DNA from 3 places in the Rossellomorea sp. GCM10028870 genome. Region 3 is predicted to be linked to each of the others. Evidence: riboswitches for the same ligand, from Rfam matches in the RefSeq annotation. Region 3 holds a riboswitch; each other region holds the start of a gene.
The links. A riboswitch is a leader RNA that binds a small molecule or an ion and turns the genes downstream of it on or off. The one in region 3 is predicted to bind S-adenosylmethionine.

Region 1 (5,000 bases), on a different contig from region 3:
GTTCCGACTACCCGGAGCTTGGCGGTGGTGACTACGGGTGAACCGATTTATCGGGAAACGGAACAGCAGGGTGCGATCCTGATCCGCGTAGCGGCTAGTCATCTTCGTGTCGGTACTTTTCAGTTTGCTTCTAAATTTGGAACGGTAGATGATCTCCGCGCACTGGCTGATTATGCAGTTGAGCGTCATTACCCGGAAGGTATGAATGCACCGAACCGTTATCTTTACCTGTTAAAAGAAGTCATCAAGCGCCAGGCTGCACTCATTGCCAAGTGGCAAATGGCCGGGTTCATTCATGGTGTGATGAACACAGATAACATGACGATCAGCGGAGAGACCATTGATTATGGACCATGCGCTTTTATGGATACGTATGACCCGGCAACAGTATTCAGCTCCATTGATACCGGGGGACGTTATGCCTATGGCAATCAGCCTCAAATTGCCGGTTGGAACCTTGCCCGATTTGCCGAAAGTTTGTTGCCGATTCTTCATGATGAACAAGAAGAGTCGCTGAAACTTGCTCAAGATGCTGTGCTGGAATTCCCTAAGCTGTATGAAGCTCGCTGGCTCGACGGAATGAGAGGGAAACTCGGTATTTTCAACAAAGAAGAAGGGGACGAATCCCTTGCAAAAGATCTTCTGGGATTAATGAAAGAGAATCGTGCCGACTATACGAATACATTCCGTTCATTAACAAATGAGGAAGAAATCGATCTGTTTAAAAATACTGAATTTATTCAATGGAAAGAACGCTGGGAAGAAAGACTAAACAGGCAAAAAGAATCGAAAGAAGCAACTCATCAGTTAATGCGAAAAAGCAATCCGTCGGTGATTCCCCGGAATCATCGTGTGGAGGAAGCGTTGGAAGCTGCTGTGAAAAGCAATGATTACAGCGTAATGGAGCGTTTGCTTGAGGTCCTTAAGAATCCTTACCAGTACACGACAGAACAGTGCGAGTACACCAAACTCCCGGAACCATCTGTTCGTCCTTACCGAACGTATTGCGGTACATGAAGAATGAACCTGTAACAGGAAGCCCAAAAGGTTTCCTGTTTTTTTTGTGTGTAAGAGGACTTTCTCATTGATAAGTCGAAACTATTCAAAGATAGTTGAGGAGAAAATGGAGATAAAGGAGTTTTTCTATTGAACCAAGCATTGCTCGTGATTGATGCCCAGCAGGAATTAATTGAAGGAAATGAAGGGGAACAAGCTGTATTCCAAAAAGAGAGGCTGATTGAAACCATCAATCGGGTCATCCAAATGGCAGCCGAAGCGGGTGCTCATCCCGTCTTTATACGGGATAAGGATGTCGGAGGCGGGGAAGGTGACGGATTCCAGGTTCACAGGGAGATCCATGTTCCGGACAACGCTGTTGTGTATGATAAATTAGCGACAAATTCGTTTTATGGTACGCCTTTATTAAGCTTTTTAAAAGACAATAAGGTTGAACATGTCGTCATCATGGGCTGCCAAACAGAATATTGTATCGACACCGCTGTTCGGTATGCAACGGTTAATGGATTGGATGTAACCCTGGTATCGGATGGTCACTCAACGAAGGATTCATCCGTGTTGAAGGCTGAACAAATCATCCAGCACCATAACAAGGCTTTGTATGGTCATTATAATGTAGATCATTTCTCCGACGTCAGACAATCCGATGAAGAGTTGTTTCAGCCGAAGCATGATTATTATCGGGAGAAATACGGAATGTAGAATAGAAGAGCTCATTTTGTCAGATCTGATGAGATGAGCTTTTTACTGTAACACAGTTATCTTTGTTCATGGGAGGCGAGGGGGTGCAGGGAACCTATCTCCCAACCTGACATACCGGACAAAAATACAACCGCCTCGAAGCTGCGACCGTCTTCTCAATTTCACTCCCACAAATAAAGCATGATGCTCCTTCCCGATTGAATACCCAATGTCGATATTTTGAGCGCTTCTCTCCTTGAGCTTTTAACTTATCAACAAGTTCAAGATCGTTTGTAATTCCCCCAGTCTTATAGGATTGCATCATTAAATGAATGATTGCCTCTGATGTTTTCATCAATTGATCTTTCGTACAGTCAATCGGACGGAGAGAAGGGTGGATGCCTGCTGCAAACATGATCTCAGATCTCAAATAATTCCCGATTCCTGCTACAAACCCTTGATCTAATAAAAGAATCGACCACTTTCTTTTGTAGAATCGTTTGTCTTTCATTCTTTGGAGCAACTCGTCCGCTGTTACTTCTTCACTCAAAATATCGGGTCCCACTTTTGCAACGAAAGGATGCTCAGGTACCTCTTCATCACGGAGGACTTCAATATCAGATGCACTGTAAAGAAGTGCCGACTTTTTCTCATTATGTAGAGCCAATCTGAGCTGGCGGTTTGTCTTCGGATAATTGTAAAGGTTCCTGATGTACCACTTTCCATAGAGTTGATTGTGTGAATAAATGGTGTAGCCATTGTCAAAGCGGATAAGCATGGCTTTTCCTTTCGTATCCACTCTGGTCACGATCGATCCTTTTAAAAGGTCTTCGTACTCTTCTAAATGAGGGAAGGCAAAGTACACATCTTGTACGTTTTTATTTTTAAGAGCGCGCTCTACTCCATCTGCAGCTCTTCTGATTTCCGGACCTTCTGGCATGGCAGTTTCTCCTTTTTTAGTATAGTTGTTCCCTTTTTTCTTTCCGAAGTAACATTCGGATAGGCTGGGCTGCTCATCTGTTTCATGTTCTTGACATTATTCCAATATATTGATAAAGTTTTAAAAAATCTACATATTTTCTTATCCAGAGAGGTGGAGGGACTGGCCCTTTGAAGCCTCAGCAACAGGTCTGTGAAGATACTGTGCTAATTCCAGCGGGTGATTCAAACCTGATAGATAGGAGCAATCTTTTATTTGTCGGTGACGCACTCGTTCAGGGTGCGTTTTTTGTTTGTCCACTTATTCCACAATATATTCAGGAGGAAGGGTGTTTTTTTATGGAACACGCAGGTCAGAGTTTTAAAAGGAAGATGAAGACACGGCATTTGGTGATGCTGTCTCTTGGAGGGGTGATCGGAACCGGGCTATTCTTGAGTTCGGGTTATACGATTCATCAGGCTGGACCGTTTGGGACGATCCTTGCTTATTTGATTGGGGCGCTGGTTGTTTATCTTGTGATGCTTTGCTTAGGCGAGCTTTCTGTCCATATGCCGGAGACGGGATCCTTTCATAGTTATGCTGCAAAGTTCATTGGTCCAGGCACCGGTTACACGGTGGGCTGGTTATATTGGCTGACATGGACAGTGGCATTGGGGTCGGAGTTTACGGCGGCTGGCTTGATGATGCAGCGCTGGTTTCCTTCGATTAGTGTATGGATATGGAGCGCGGTCTTTGCTGCGTTGATTTTTGGACTTAATGCATTGTCAGTGCGGTTTTTTGCTGAATCTGAATTTTGGTTTTCTTTAGTAAAAGTGATTTCGATTGTTGCGTTTATTGTGATCGGGGCAGGGGCGATTGTCGGGTTCATCCCTCTCGGTCAATCAGAGCCCGCTCCGTTTTTCTCGAATATCACAAGTTCAGGGTTGTTTCCGAATGGGGCATTTGCCATCTTGATGACCATGCTTGCCGTGAACTTTGCCTTTTCAGGAACAGAATTGATCGGGGTTGCGGCGGGAGAAACGGAGAATCCATCAAAATCGATTCCTAAAGCTATCCGCACCACGCTTGTGAGATTGATCATCTTTTATGTAGGGACGATTGTCGTATTATCTGCTTTATTACCGAGCCAGTCAGCCGGTATATTGGAAAGTCCTTTCGTAGCGGTGCTAGGACGGATTGGAATCCCATATGCCGCCGATATCATGAATTTTGTTATTATAACGGCCATTTTATCAGCCGCAAACTCAGGTTTGTATGCTTCTTCCAGAATGCTATGGTCGCTGGCAGATAAGCAAACCATCTCACCGATCTTTGCCAAATTGACTGATAGGGGAGTCCCTCTCAATGCGATTGTATGCAGCATGCTGGGAGGGGGACTGGCCTTGCTTTCAAGCATCATTGCACCGGGAACGGTCTACATCGTATTGGTTTCGGTCTCAGGCCTTGCGGTAGTGATCGTGTGGATGAGCATTAGTGCTGCCCAATTTCTATTTCGAAGACAGTATATAAAGGAAGGAAACGATGTGAAAGATCTGGCTTATCGGACGCCGCTCTACCCACTCGTTCCCATTGCGTCATTTCTGCTTTGTCTAGCTTCTTGTATCGGCATTGCCTTTGATCCCACTCAGAGGATAGCCCTTTATTGCGGAATCCCGTTTATCGTCCTTTGCTATGGAAGCTATTATCTAACACAATACGTAAAGAAAAGAGGAAAAGGTTATGTCGAATCAACTGAAGCTAAATCCCATTGATAGTATTTTACAAAAACATTCCCCACTGATTTTAGATGGAGCATTAGCCACAGAGCTGGAATCCCATGGCTTTGATTTAAACGATTCCCTTTGGTCTGCCCGTATACTTCTTGAAAAACCGGAAGCGATTGAGAAGGTTCATGCTGATTATTTCCGTGCAGGAGCCGATTGTGCGATTACAGCCAGCTACCAGGCAACGGTGGATGGTTTTAAAAAGCGAGGAATAGAGAAACCTGAAGCGCTGGAATTAATCAAGAGAACGGTTACTCTTGCCAAACAGGCCCGGGATGAATTCTGGAAGGAAGAGAAGGGCAATGCGAATCGGCCGAAACCAATCGTTGCAGGTTCTGTAGGACCTTACGGGGCATACCTTGCTGACGGCTCTGAATACGTTGGGAACTATGGAGTAAGTGATCAACATTTAGCAGATTTCCATTTTCCAAGAATCCAGGCATTAGTGGAGGCGGGTGCTGATTTGTTGGCATTCGAAACCATCCCGTCCTTGCAGGAAGCAAAGGTACTAGCTTCACTTCTGAAAGAATTTCCAGATACCTGCGCCTGGCTGTCTTTTTCATTAAAGGATGGAGAGACGATAAGTGATGGAACGGGGA
Region 2 (5,000 bases), on a different contig from region 3:
TACAGAATTACTCATTAGAATCGTTGCACCTTCAGGCAGCTCTTCAAGGGATTTGTACTTTTTAGAATAAACGCCAATCGGCTCAATGTGAATGCCGCCAGCATTTTCAAAATCATAACCGTGTTCCGCTTTTTGAGATTCTAAGTACGGTACATGTTGGAAATAGTTTGCGTCAATATCCCCATTATCCAGATCTTTATTTGGCAAGATATAGTCTTGGTACGTTTCAATTTCTAAATTGATACCTTTCTCCTCTAATAAAGGCTTCACTTGTTCAAGAATTTCAGCGTGAGGAATATTGGAAGCTCCAACCACTAATTCTTTCTCGTCGCTGCCTCCTCCTGATTCTGAATTACTCCCACATGCTGCCAATCCAAAAATGCTTGTTGCTGCAATAACTCCTGCTACCCATTTTTTCATGATATTTCTCTCCTTTTACCGTTTATCTAATTTATTTGTAAAGAAATCACCTAATATTTGAATCGCAAACACAATGAGTAAGATCATAATGGTTGCGGCGAGCGTCACGTCTTCCCTGCTTCGTTGAAAGCCATCTAAATAGGCCAGGTTTCCTAAACCGCCTGCTCCGATGACCCCGGCCATTGCCGTATATCCAACGAGAGCAATCGCTGTTACTGTAATTCCTGAAATCAAAGCCGGCATGGATTCCGGGATCAGGACTTTCCAGATAATTGTGCTCGTTTTCGCCCCCATCGCTTTCGCGGCCTCGATGACGCCTTTGTTCACTTCTCTTAAAGCAATTTCTACCATACGGGCGTAAAACGGAGCAGCTCCAATGATCAGTGCCGGCAAAGCTGCATTCGCTCCACGGATTGTGTCCAATAAAAACTTGGTGAACGGAATTAACAACACGATCAATATAATGAATGGAATCGATCTGAACACATTTACGACTGCACTTGTAATCGTGTATGTCAGTTTGTTATCCCATAGATTTTCCTTAGAGGTGAGGAAGAGCAAAATCCCAAGGATCATTCCGAGTACAAAGGTAATCACTACAGACATCCCGGTCATATACAGGGTTTCGAGGGTTGCTTCCCACATCTTCTCCCAATCTACATTTGGAAATAAATTTTCAATCATCCTCTTAACACCTCCACTTGAACCAGTTGCGTTTGAACAAACGTCAATGCATCTTTAATGGTCCGTTCATCCCCATCAAGGTGAACAAATAACGTTCCATAGGCACCTTTTTGAGTTTGGGAGATTTGTCCTTGAAGGATGTTTACGTCTAAGTCAAACTTCCTTATCAGAGTGGTGATAAGCGGTTGCTCAGTTGATTCACCGACAAAAGTAAATTTCAACACTTTCCCATTAGGATATTGCATCAATAGGTGATCAATGGTTTCACCCGTTTCTTTTACTTGCGAGACTTCTCTCACGAAACGCTTTGTCACTTGCTCTTGTGGATTTCGGAACACTTCCAATACATCCCCGAGTTCCACGACTTTTCCTTGTTCCATGACTGCGACACGGTGACAGATCTTCTGAATCACGTGCATTTCATGAGTGATCAGGACAATCGTCAGCCCTAAGCGTTTATTAATATCCACCAATAAATCAAGAATGGAATCAGTTGTTTGTGGATCTAGAGCGGAAGTAGCTTCATCACATAGAAGGACATCGGGATTGTTAGCAAGGGATCTTGCAATCCCCACTCGTTGTTTCTGTCCGCCGCTCAGTTGAGAAGGATAGGCATCTCCCCTGCCTTCCAATCCTACAAGCTTCAATAATTCATTGGCTCTATGGAGTCTCTCTTTCTTTGGTACTCCAGCAATTTCTAATGGGAACTGTATATTTTCTAATACTGTACGAGACCAGAGGAGATTAAAGTGTTGAAAAATCATGCCTATCGACTGTCTTGCTTCCCGCAGTTTTTTACCCTTTACCCGGGAAACGATTTGACCATTCACGTCCACTATTCCTTCTGTAGGAACTTCGAGACCATTGAGCATGCGGATCAGCGTACTCTTACCTGCTCCACTATAGCCAATCACTCCAAAAATTTCTCCTTGGGCAATCTCGATATTGACGCCATCAACGGCTGAAATTGGACCCGATTTGGATTGATAGATTTTTTTCACATCTGAAATGGTAATCATGTTGTATTCCACCTTCTTTCGGAGTAAAACGACCTGTTTAATCAAGATTATGGTTGCACATAGCTGGCATTTTCCCGTCATCTTTTTCTAAATCATTAAAAAATGCCTCTCTGCGATAAGCAGAAAGGCATAATCATATAGGACTATCCTTTCTCTCATCTTTCAAAGCATATGCTTTGAGTGAATTGGCACCATTTCAATTTTCATTGACGGTTGCCGGGCTTCATAGGGCACGTCCCTCCACCTCTCTTAATAAGAGTAAAGTATCGATTATTAAATTTTTTTAAATAGTTAAAGACTCTGAAAATTTGCTACAAGAGAGATTCTATCATCGGTTATAGAGTGTGTCAATTATTTTTTAAACTTTTACCGGCTCTTTTCCCCTTGACCTCGTAAGCCAAAGGACAGATTCAACAAATAGAAGCGGTCGATACCCTCCTCTGATTTCAAGTACCCCGGCTTCGATCAGTTGAGACAACCGTTCTTCCCCTGTGAGTAGGGAAACCACTTTTTCCTCCATTCCTTCAATTACGAAATGAGCGTCTTCACTCAAATCATCTAATACATCGCATCCCTTGCTCGAAATAGAAATACCGTACAAATCTTTTCCACAATCAAAATGAAGAACAAATGGGCTGTCTGGAAATAAGAGTCGTAAGTGATATCTTGAATGACACTGATCTACTAATTCCTCTAAATATATTCGCATGAATACCCTCCCAGTGAAACTTCTATATTATTACAATTCCACTTTTAGGTATTTTTCCCTTTTATACTTTCTCGACATGTTTTGAACGTATTCATCTAATTTGTCGAACAGTAAGAATTTGGATGGATACTAGTCAAAAAATGATGCCATTCGCAATATTTCCCGAGAAATATGTCTTCGTTTGTAGAAAGAAAATCGTTTAGAAAGAGACATATAAAAAAGACCTTCTCCCAAAAGGTCTCTTATCCCTCTAACGATCAGTGATCTTGTTTAAGGTTTCATATAGAAATGGCACGGATTGGAAGGCATAAATCCTCTCCCACTCGACTCCATCCTTAAATAAAAGCAAGCAGGGTACACTTTCGATGGATTGTTCTTCTGCAAATTGGGGCAAATAATTCAAGTTGGCCTTCACAAAATGAAAAGATTGCGGAAGCTTTTCCACTACGTCAATCATTTTACTTGCCACCTGACAGGTGCCACACATCGGTGTATAAAGGTAAACGGCTTCAAGCGTATGGCCTTCAATCAGATCGTTTAATGCTTCGGTATTACTTACCTCAATCAAAACTAGATCATCCTTTTTCCTAAATATTCTTTATGAACGTCTATATTGGCTCCAATCAGGACAGACGCCAGGTGATACTCGGGAGCTGCTGCCACTTCCTTGTACATACGATCAATGTACAAATGTTCAGCTTCAGGAAACTCACGTTTAAATTGCTTTCGTAATTTTTCACCTGCATCATCAGCATCTACGAGGATATAGACATCCCTTTCCAATAATGCATCAATGAGTTCGTCCATTTTCGTAATGCTAATGGTCCCGTTTGTACAAATAATTTCAATCGGTTCTTTGATGATATCTTTCACTTTTCGTTTGTCAGTTGTTCCTTCGACAATGATTACTTTTTCGTCAAGTTCCATCATGATCATCACCTTATCTTTCAGAAATAAGATTACGATAGTATATTCAAATAACAAGAGATGATGTCCACTTTCTACTTATATTTTCTCATGTTTATAAAAAAATGCGCAAGTGGTTTGCCTATCTGCTTATACAAATGGTGCCAGATTCATTGTCGAATCTGGCACCATGAGCATTTCTAACACCAGCCACCCTCATCACAATCTGTGTATCTTGCTTGATCGCCTTCCGTGGAAGTGTAGCTTTGATAAATTTTATTTTCTTTTGCTTCAAAGTTTGGCTCCATGCTTAATCCATCAAGAGGTAAAGCCATTCTGCCGATTGGCTGATTATCCAAATATAGTTCTACTTCACCATTTTTCAGTTTTCCTGTCACCCTGTTGGTTACATCTAATTTCTTAGGCTTGAGCACCATACGTATTCATCCTTTCTTTTTAGAAGGCATTTTTCGTAAACTTTGTTGTTTTAATAAAGCGTGCAGTGGTTGATTTCCGCTCCAGGTGCTCGCTTTCCGCGGGGCGTGAGTTGAGCCTCCTCGGGCTTTGCCCTGTGGGGTCTCAACTTTCCCGCTATTCCCGCAGGAGTCGAGCACCTTCCGCTCCAATCAACCTTCTAAGCATGAGGCCCCGTTCTGCTAAGCTGGGTTGCTCGTTCGAATACTAGCTGAAAGAGGAGAACTTCCCCTCACCACCTAGTTCACACTGAATCACACAGCACTGGCAGTCTATATATTAAGAACAACAATTGTTGCGAAAAGAGCTTTCTTATAAAAAACGTCTACTCATATGGTGCCCAAAATAAAAAACAAAACACCTTGAGAAATTCTCAAGGTGCATGGTAGAAATTATCCTTCATTAATCATTTCGTCATACTGTTCAGCTGTCATAAGCTTGTCTACTTCTCCAACGTCTGAAGGTTCAACAACGATCATCCAAGCTTTTTCATAAGGTGATTCGTTCACGAACTCAGGGCTATCAGACAGCTCTTCATTCACTTCTACCACCTTACCGGATACAGGTGCATATAGCTCAGAAACGGTTTTAACCGATTCAACACTACCGAACGGCTCGTCCGCTTTGATCTCATCTCCAACCTCTGGTAACTCAACGAATACGATATCGCCCAGTTCAGATTGTGCAAATGATGTGATTCCCACTCGTACATTTTCCCCTTCAACTTTGACCCACTCATGTTCTTCAGAATAACGAAGTTCTTTCGGTGTACTCATTCTCTATCCCTC
Region 3 (5,000 bases):
GAGCGTTGTGTTTTGCAAGGATATTGATAATAGTAGGGAATTGACGCTCAAGGAGTATAACGAAAGACCTATAAAGATCAAAGTGAAAGAATCGGTTTCAAGGCTCCTTTCCCCAATCTTATAGAAGTGGTATTTGGACATTGCCATGAGTACGTTGAAGAAGGCATAATAGAGGGTATAATGCGTCAAATCAGAGAGGGATGAAATCATGAGTGTACACAAAGACATTACAAAGCATTCAAGTAAACAAAATCAATTGGTACAACAGTTTATGATATTAGATGAGCGTAGAGAAAAAGCGATCGACGAAGCTGTTGAGCTGTGTTTGGCTGAACAACCGTTTACAACGGATAAGATTAATCAGGTGACCAATGAAATCAACGCCCTTGCCCGTCAAGGTGTCGTGCCGCAGAGAAAGCTTGTCACCACTGGAATGGTTGAGGAATATGTAAACAGCAAATTAAAATAAAAAAGATCCTAATACGTCTTTAGCCATGCTACTGGTCTAGGCGTGTTAGGATCTTTTTCTTTGCAGATGAAGTTTAGGCTTTTAATGCGCTATTCCACCCATCATATACAAATACAGGTTGTGAATCATTTTCAGCTCTTTCAATGACGACATAGTTTTTATGTGCCACTACGGTTTGATCATCTGGTAAATCCAGCTTTTTTGCCACATTTTTATCCATTTTGACGATGACCGTATTTTCTCTAAGAGTGGTCACCACACCATTGATGACATTCTTCTTTCTTTTAAATTGCACGGTATCTCCAAGGTTAGCATTATCTTTTGAGTAGACGAATGTATTCTCCATTTTAAAATCCCCTTTTCTATAGATTAGACGCTATTTTTATTGGTGTTTTACAATTGTCGTATATGAATTGATGCATTTATGAGATTGCTTTTGAATATCTTATCCTACTTGTACCACAATTCAAGATGATCAAAACCTTTTAATGTTACTTTTTTGAAGAATGATGTTCTCTGCCGTTTCGTTTTTCAGGTTTTTTATTCTGTTGATTGCAAAGCCTCCCGGTCGGTTACCGTGACTTTGAATACATACGCTTTGTCTGCTTCCAAGATTCCTCCTGAAGGCTTACCATTTTCATCAAGGGATAACCCTGAAATTTGACCATCTTGCGTTCCGGCAATCGCATACAAATATATGGGCTGCCCTTTTTCTAAAGTGGTTTTTGTTGAAAGAAGACTAGCAAAGGTATAACCACCAGAAACGAAATCATTCATCATGGTAAACGTTCCACCTTCACTGCCATGTATAAACTTTAACTTTTCCTCATCATCTGAAGTAAATCCAAAGGATAAGAGAGAATGCTTGAATAGGTGCTCCATTTGATTAGAAGAAAAAGGCTCGTTCTCCACTTGTTTGCCATTTTCATATACCTCAATCGTTTTTTGCAGATCATCCTCTTCTCCAAGACTTCCGTCTAACTCAAAATATTGAATATCCTGAATCCCGGTGAACATAATCAGCTCTTTTTCTTTTGCATTTAATTTATAAGGTTTAATCGTGAGTTCTGTCTTGTTTGATCGGTCTTTTTGATATGTCTGCTCAGGTGTGCATGCTGTAAGTAAAAGGAAAATTCCTATTATGAAAACCCCTGTGATCCTCATTATGTCATCACCCACAAAATTTTCTGCTTCTATATACTATTACACGCAGACATAGGTAAATCCTTCCTTTATTTTAATTTATTTAAATTTTCTAACAAATAAAAAAGGCATCTAGGAGAGAGACTCTCATTAGACGCCTTGAAATAACATATTAATATGCAAGTGCATTCTTCTTTTCTTCTTTCATGAGAACGAAGCAAAGGAAAATACCTAATAGGGATAGGACTGCGAAGAATAAGTACACCGTGTAAATGGAGTACGTTTCATAGATAAAACCGCCAACAAAGGTACTGAACCAATTCCCCAGTCCGTTTCCGATTGCTGAATATACCGTAACGGCTGTTGCTGTAATGTGGGAAGGCGTGATTTCTTTAATGTAACGTAAGCCCGCCGGAATGAATAACCCAATGGCAAGTCCTTGCATCACAGCCGATGAATAGACCAGCCAAAGACTAGGTTCCGTAAAGTAAAAGAGCCAGCGGAGCATGGACGCAGCACCTGCTAACGCAGCCACCGTTAATAGTCCGAACTTATCAATCCATCCCCCGGCAATCCTCATAAAGGGCACTTCTGATAAAACGGCGATTAAAAACGCAAGACCTATTCCGGCATACGTCCCCCCAGAATCCTCAACAAATAAGCCGAAGTAAACATTATTGGCCAGGTTTGGACCGAATACTAAGAAGGTTACAGCTAAGAAAATGAGGAATTTCTTCATTGTAAATAATTCTTTCATCCCTGCTTTTAAATCAAGCTTTGCTGCCGCTCTCTCCTTAGGAAACCGAAAGGAAAGGAATCCTGAAAGTACCAGACAGATAAAGAAAGAGTAAAAGATGATGGTGGGTCCGATGAAACCTTCCGAAAGTTTCCCCATTATAAAGACAGCAATCCCGAAGCCCAATGAACCGAACAGACGGATATTTCCGTAGTTATACCGGACTTTACTTGTATACTTCAAGCTAATACTATCGGAAACCGGAATGATTGCACTTTGAAAGATTGCAACTAAAATGGCCACGATAAGCAGACCATAGTAAAAGTCCATAAACAAATAACCGAGTGCAAAGATCCCAGCCACTAAAGAGGTTAAACCAAGAACCAAGGTGGGACGATTGGTCGTGTCACTCACCATTCCCCAAATCGGCTGGAAGAAAATCATCATGATCGGACCTACAGACATGATCGTTCCAATCTGATATCCGTTTAATCCAACGCTTTCACTCAAATACACACTGAGTAAGGGATATAAACTACCAACACCGAAGAACGTTAATAAATAAAATCCTTGTAAGGTGAAAATTTGATTTCGTACAGTTCTTTCCACTACCGTATCCCCCAGATGTTTTTTGTCTTCCTTATAGTAGACCTTGAACGTTCAATTGTCTATGAGTTTATACCTTATTATGGATAAAGTCATGCATTTTTAGAGCTTTGAATGTTTCTTCCAGCTACGGCGGCTAGCCCCTCGAGGTCATAAGCCAATAACGCCATAAAGGCAAAAGGCGCCTTTCCGGCGTTCTCGTCTTATGCTTGTCGGGCCTGAGCGAGCCGCCTCCGCTTTTGTTTCGGCCAGCTAAGGCGGCTAGTCCCTCGAGGTCATAAGCCAATAACACCATAAAGGCAAAAGGCGCCTTTCCGGCGTTCTCGTCTTATGCTTGTCGGGCCTGAGCGAGCCGCCTCCGCTTTTGTTTCAAAAATTCCCGTTTGACTTTTTTGAGTAAACCCTTTAAAGTATGGAAGTATATTTTAAATCAACTAAATAACATATCTTCTTATCCAGAGAGACGGAGGGACTGGCCCTGCGATGTCTCGGCAGCGGACTCAGGCTTTGAGTGCTGTGCCACATCCAGCAAGCGTAAAGCTTGAAAGATAAGAGGAGTGTTTCGTTCTATTGAAACCTCTTCTTATTTTTGAAGAGGTTTTTTGTATTTTACGAAATTGAACAATGACAAAGGAGTGTTAGGAATGAATCAAGAAAAAGGAAATTTTTTGGCATTACTGCCTTTAATTATATTTGTTTCTCTGTTCCTTGGAGCAGGCATCATTTCTGGAGACTTTTATGCTTTTCCTGTATTAGTATCAATTATCATTGCATCCGTTGTAGGTCTGTTGATGAACCGGAAAGAGACGTTAACGGCTAAGATTGAGCGTTTCGCTAAAGGAGCCGGTCATCCTGATATCATGATCATGGTCTTTATCTTCCTTTTAGCAGGAGCTTTTTCAGGAGTAGCTGAAAAGATGGGAGCTGTTGATTCTACCGTAAACTTTGCCCTTTCCGTGCTGCCTGGTAACTTGATTATTGTAGGATTATTCATTATCGCTGCTTTCATTTCGTTATCGATGGGAACATCCATGGGGACGATCGCAGCACTCGCGCCAATCGGTGTCGGGATTAGTTCAGGAACAGATATTTCCATGCCGCTTGCCATGGCAACAGTCATTGGAGGAGCGATGTTCGGAGATAACTTATCATTTATTTCTGATACGACAATCGCAGCCGTTCGTACACAGAAAACGGAAATGAAGGATAAATTTAAAGTCAACTTTTTCATTGTATTACCTGCGGCAATCATCACAATGGTGATTCTTCTTGTTCTTACTATGGGGAATCAATCGACTGTCGGAGCGGAAAGCTTTAATTGGATTAAAATCCTGCCTTACCTTGGAGTGATCATCGGTGCTCTTGCAGGACTAAATGTGTTTGTTGTATTGTTAGGCGGAATTGTTTTAGCCGGAATTATTGGATTCATTGATGGAAGCTTTACCCCGGCAAGTTATTTCGGGAGTGTAGCCGATGGGATGACTGGCATGGCAGAGATTGTAATCCTTTCTGTACTGATTGGCGGGGTTGTTGAACTAATCCGTCATAACGGCGGGATTCAGGCTTTACTTTATCACGCCACCCGCAAAATCAAGTCTCCTCAGGGAGCACAGCTTGCTACAGCAGGATTAGTGAGTTCTACTAATCTTTGCACAGCAAACAACACGATTTCGATCATCATTGCCGGCCCCCTTGCTAAAACAATTAGTGAAAACTATGGAGTTGACGCCCGTAAATCAGCCAGTATCCTTGATATTTTCTCTTGTTCCGTTCAAGGGTTAATTCCATACGGAGCGCAGGCTCTGTTAGTGGCTGAAGTGGCAGGCATATCACCGGTCAGCATTATCCCATATGCCTTCTACCCGATCTTAATTGCTGTTTGCGGCATTATTGCCATTCGATTTGCACTACCAAAATTCACACGCAAAACAGCACCTGACGCAAACCCGGTGCGATCTTAATAAATGAGAGTAGAGAGACAAATCCTTTGGGGTTTGTCTCTTTTTTGCGAAAAGAGAGTTATCACGGTAGGTTGATGAACGAAAA

Region 1: linked by a shared signal. The riboswitch ahead of mmuP (S-methylmethionine permease) and the one ahead of ACFQWC_RS22015 (Na+/H+ antiporter NhaC family protein) in region 3 are both predicted to bind S-adenosylmethionine.
Region 2: linked by a shared signal. The riboswitch ahead of ACFQWC_RS14560 (methionine ABC transporter ATP-binding protein) and the one ahead of ACFQWC_RS22015 (Na+/H+ antiporter NhaC family protein) in region 3 are both predicted to bind S-adenosylmethionine.

Annotation. Positions count from the first base shown of each region.
Region 1 is NZ_JBHTGN010000002.1:219,997-224,996, reverse strand. It holds gene ACFQWC_RS11945 (protein adenylyltransferase SelO) at 1-1,017, shown strand, start outside; gene ACFQWC_RS11940 (isochorismatase family protein) at 1,147-1,719, shown strand; gene nei (endonuclease VIII) at 1,814-2,638, opposite strand; SAM riboswitch class I at 2,777-2,882, shown strand; gene mmuP (S-methylmethionine permease) at 2,977-4,389, shown strand; gene mmuM (homocysteine S-methyltransferase) at 4,358-5,000, shown strand, end outside.
Region 2 is NZ_JBHTGN010000003.1:129,314-134,313, forward strand. It holds gene ACFQWC_RS14550 (MetQ/NlpA family ABC transporter substrate-binding protein) at 1-420, opposite strand, end outside; gene ACFQWC_RS14555 (methionine ABC transporter permease) at 436-1,104, opposite strand; gene ACFQWC_RS14560 (methionine ABC transporter ATP-binding protein) at 1,101-2,123, opposite strand; SAM riboswitch class I at 2,276-2,382, opposite strand; gene ACFQWC_RS14565 (SCP2 sterol-binding domain-containing protein) at 2,482-2,832, opposite strand; gene ACFQWC_RS14570 (thioredoxin family protein) at 3,083-3,397, opposite strand; gene ACFQWC_RS14575 (toprim domain-containing protein) at 3,403-3,762, opposite strand; gene ACFQWC_RS14580 (YusG family protein) at 3,939-4,175, opposite strand; gene gcvH (glycine cleavage system protein GcvH) at 4,605-4,988, opposite strand.
Region 3 is NZ_JBHTGN010000007.1:50,415-55,414, forward strand. It holds gene cls (cardiolipin synthase) at 1-124, shown strand, start outside; gene ACFQWC_RS21995 (YpbS family protein) at 209-469, shown strand; gene ACFQWC_RS22000 (DUF2187 family protein) at 543-815, opposite strand; gene ACFQWC_RS22005 (hypothetical protein) at 1,010-1,633, opposite strand; gene ACFQWC_RS22010 (MFS transporter) at 1,785-2,957, opposite strand; SAM riboswitch class I at 3,403-3,509, shown strand; gene ACFQWC_RS22015 (Na+/H+ antiporter NhaC family protein) at 3,599-4,915, shown strand.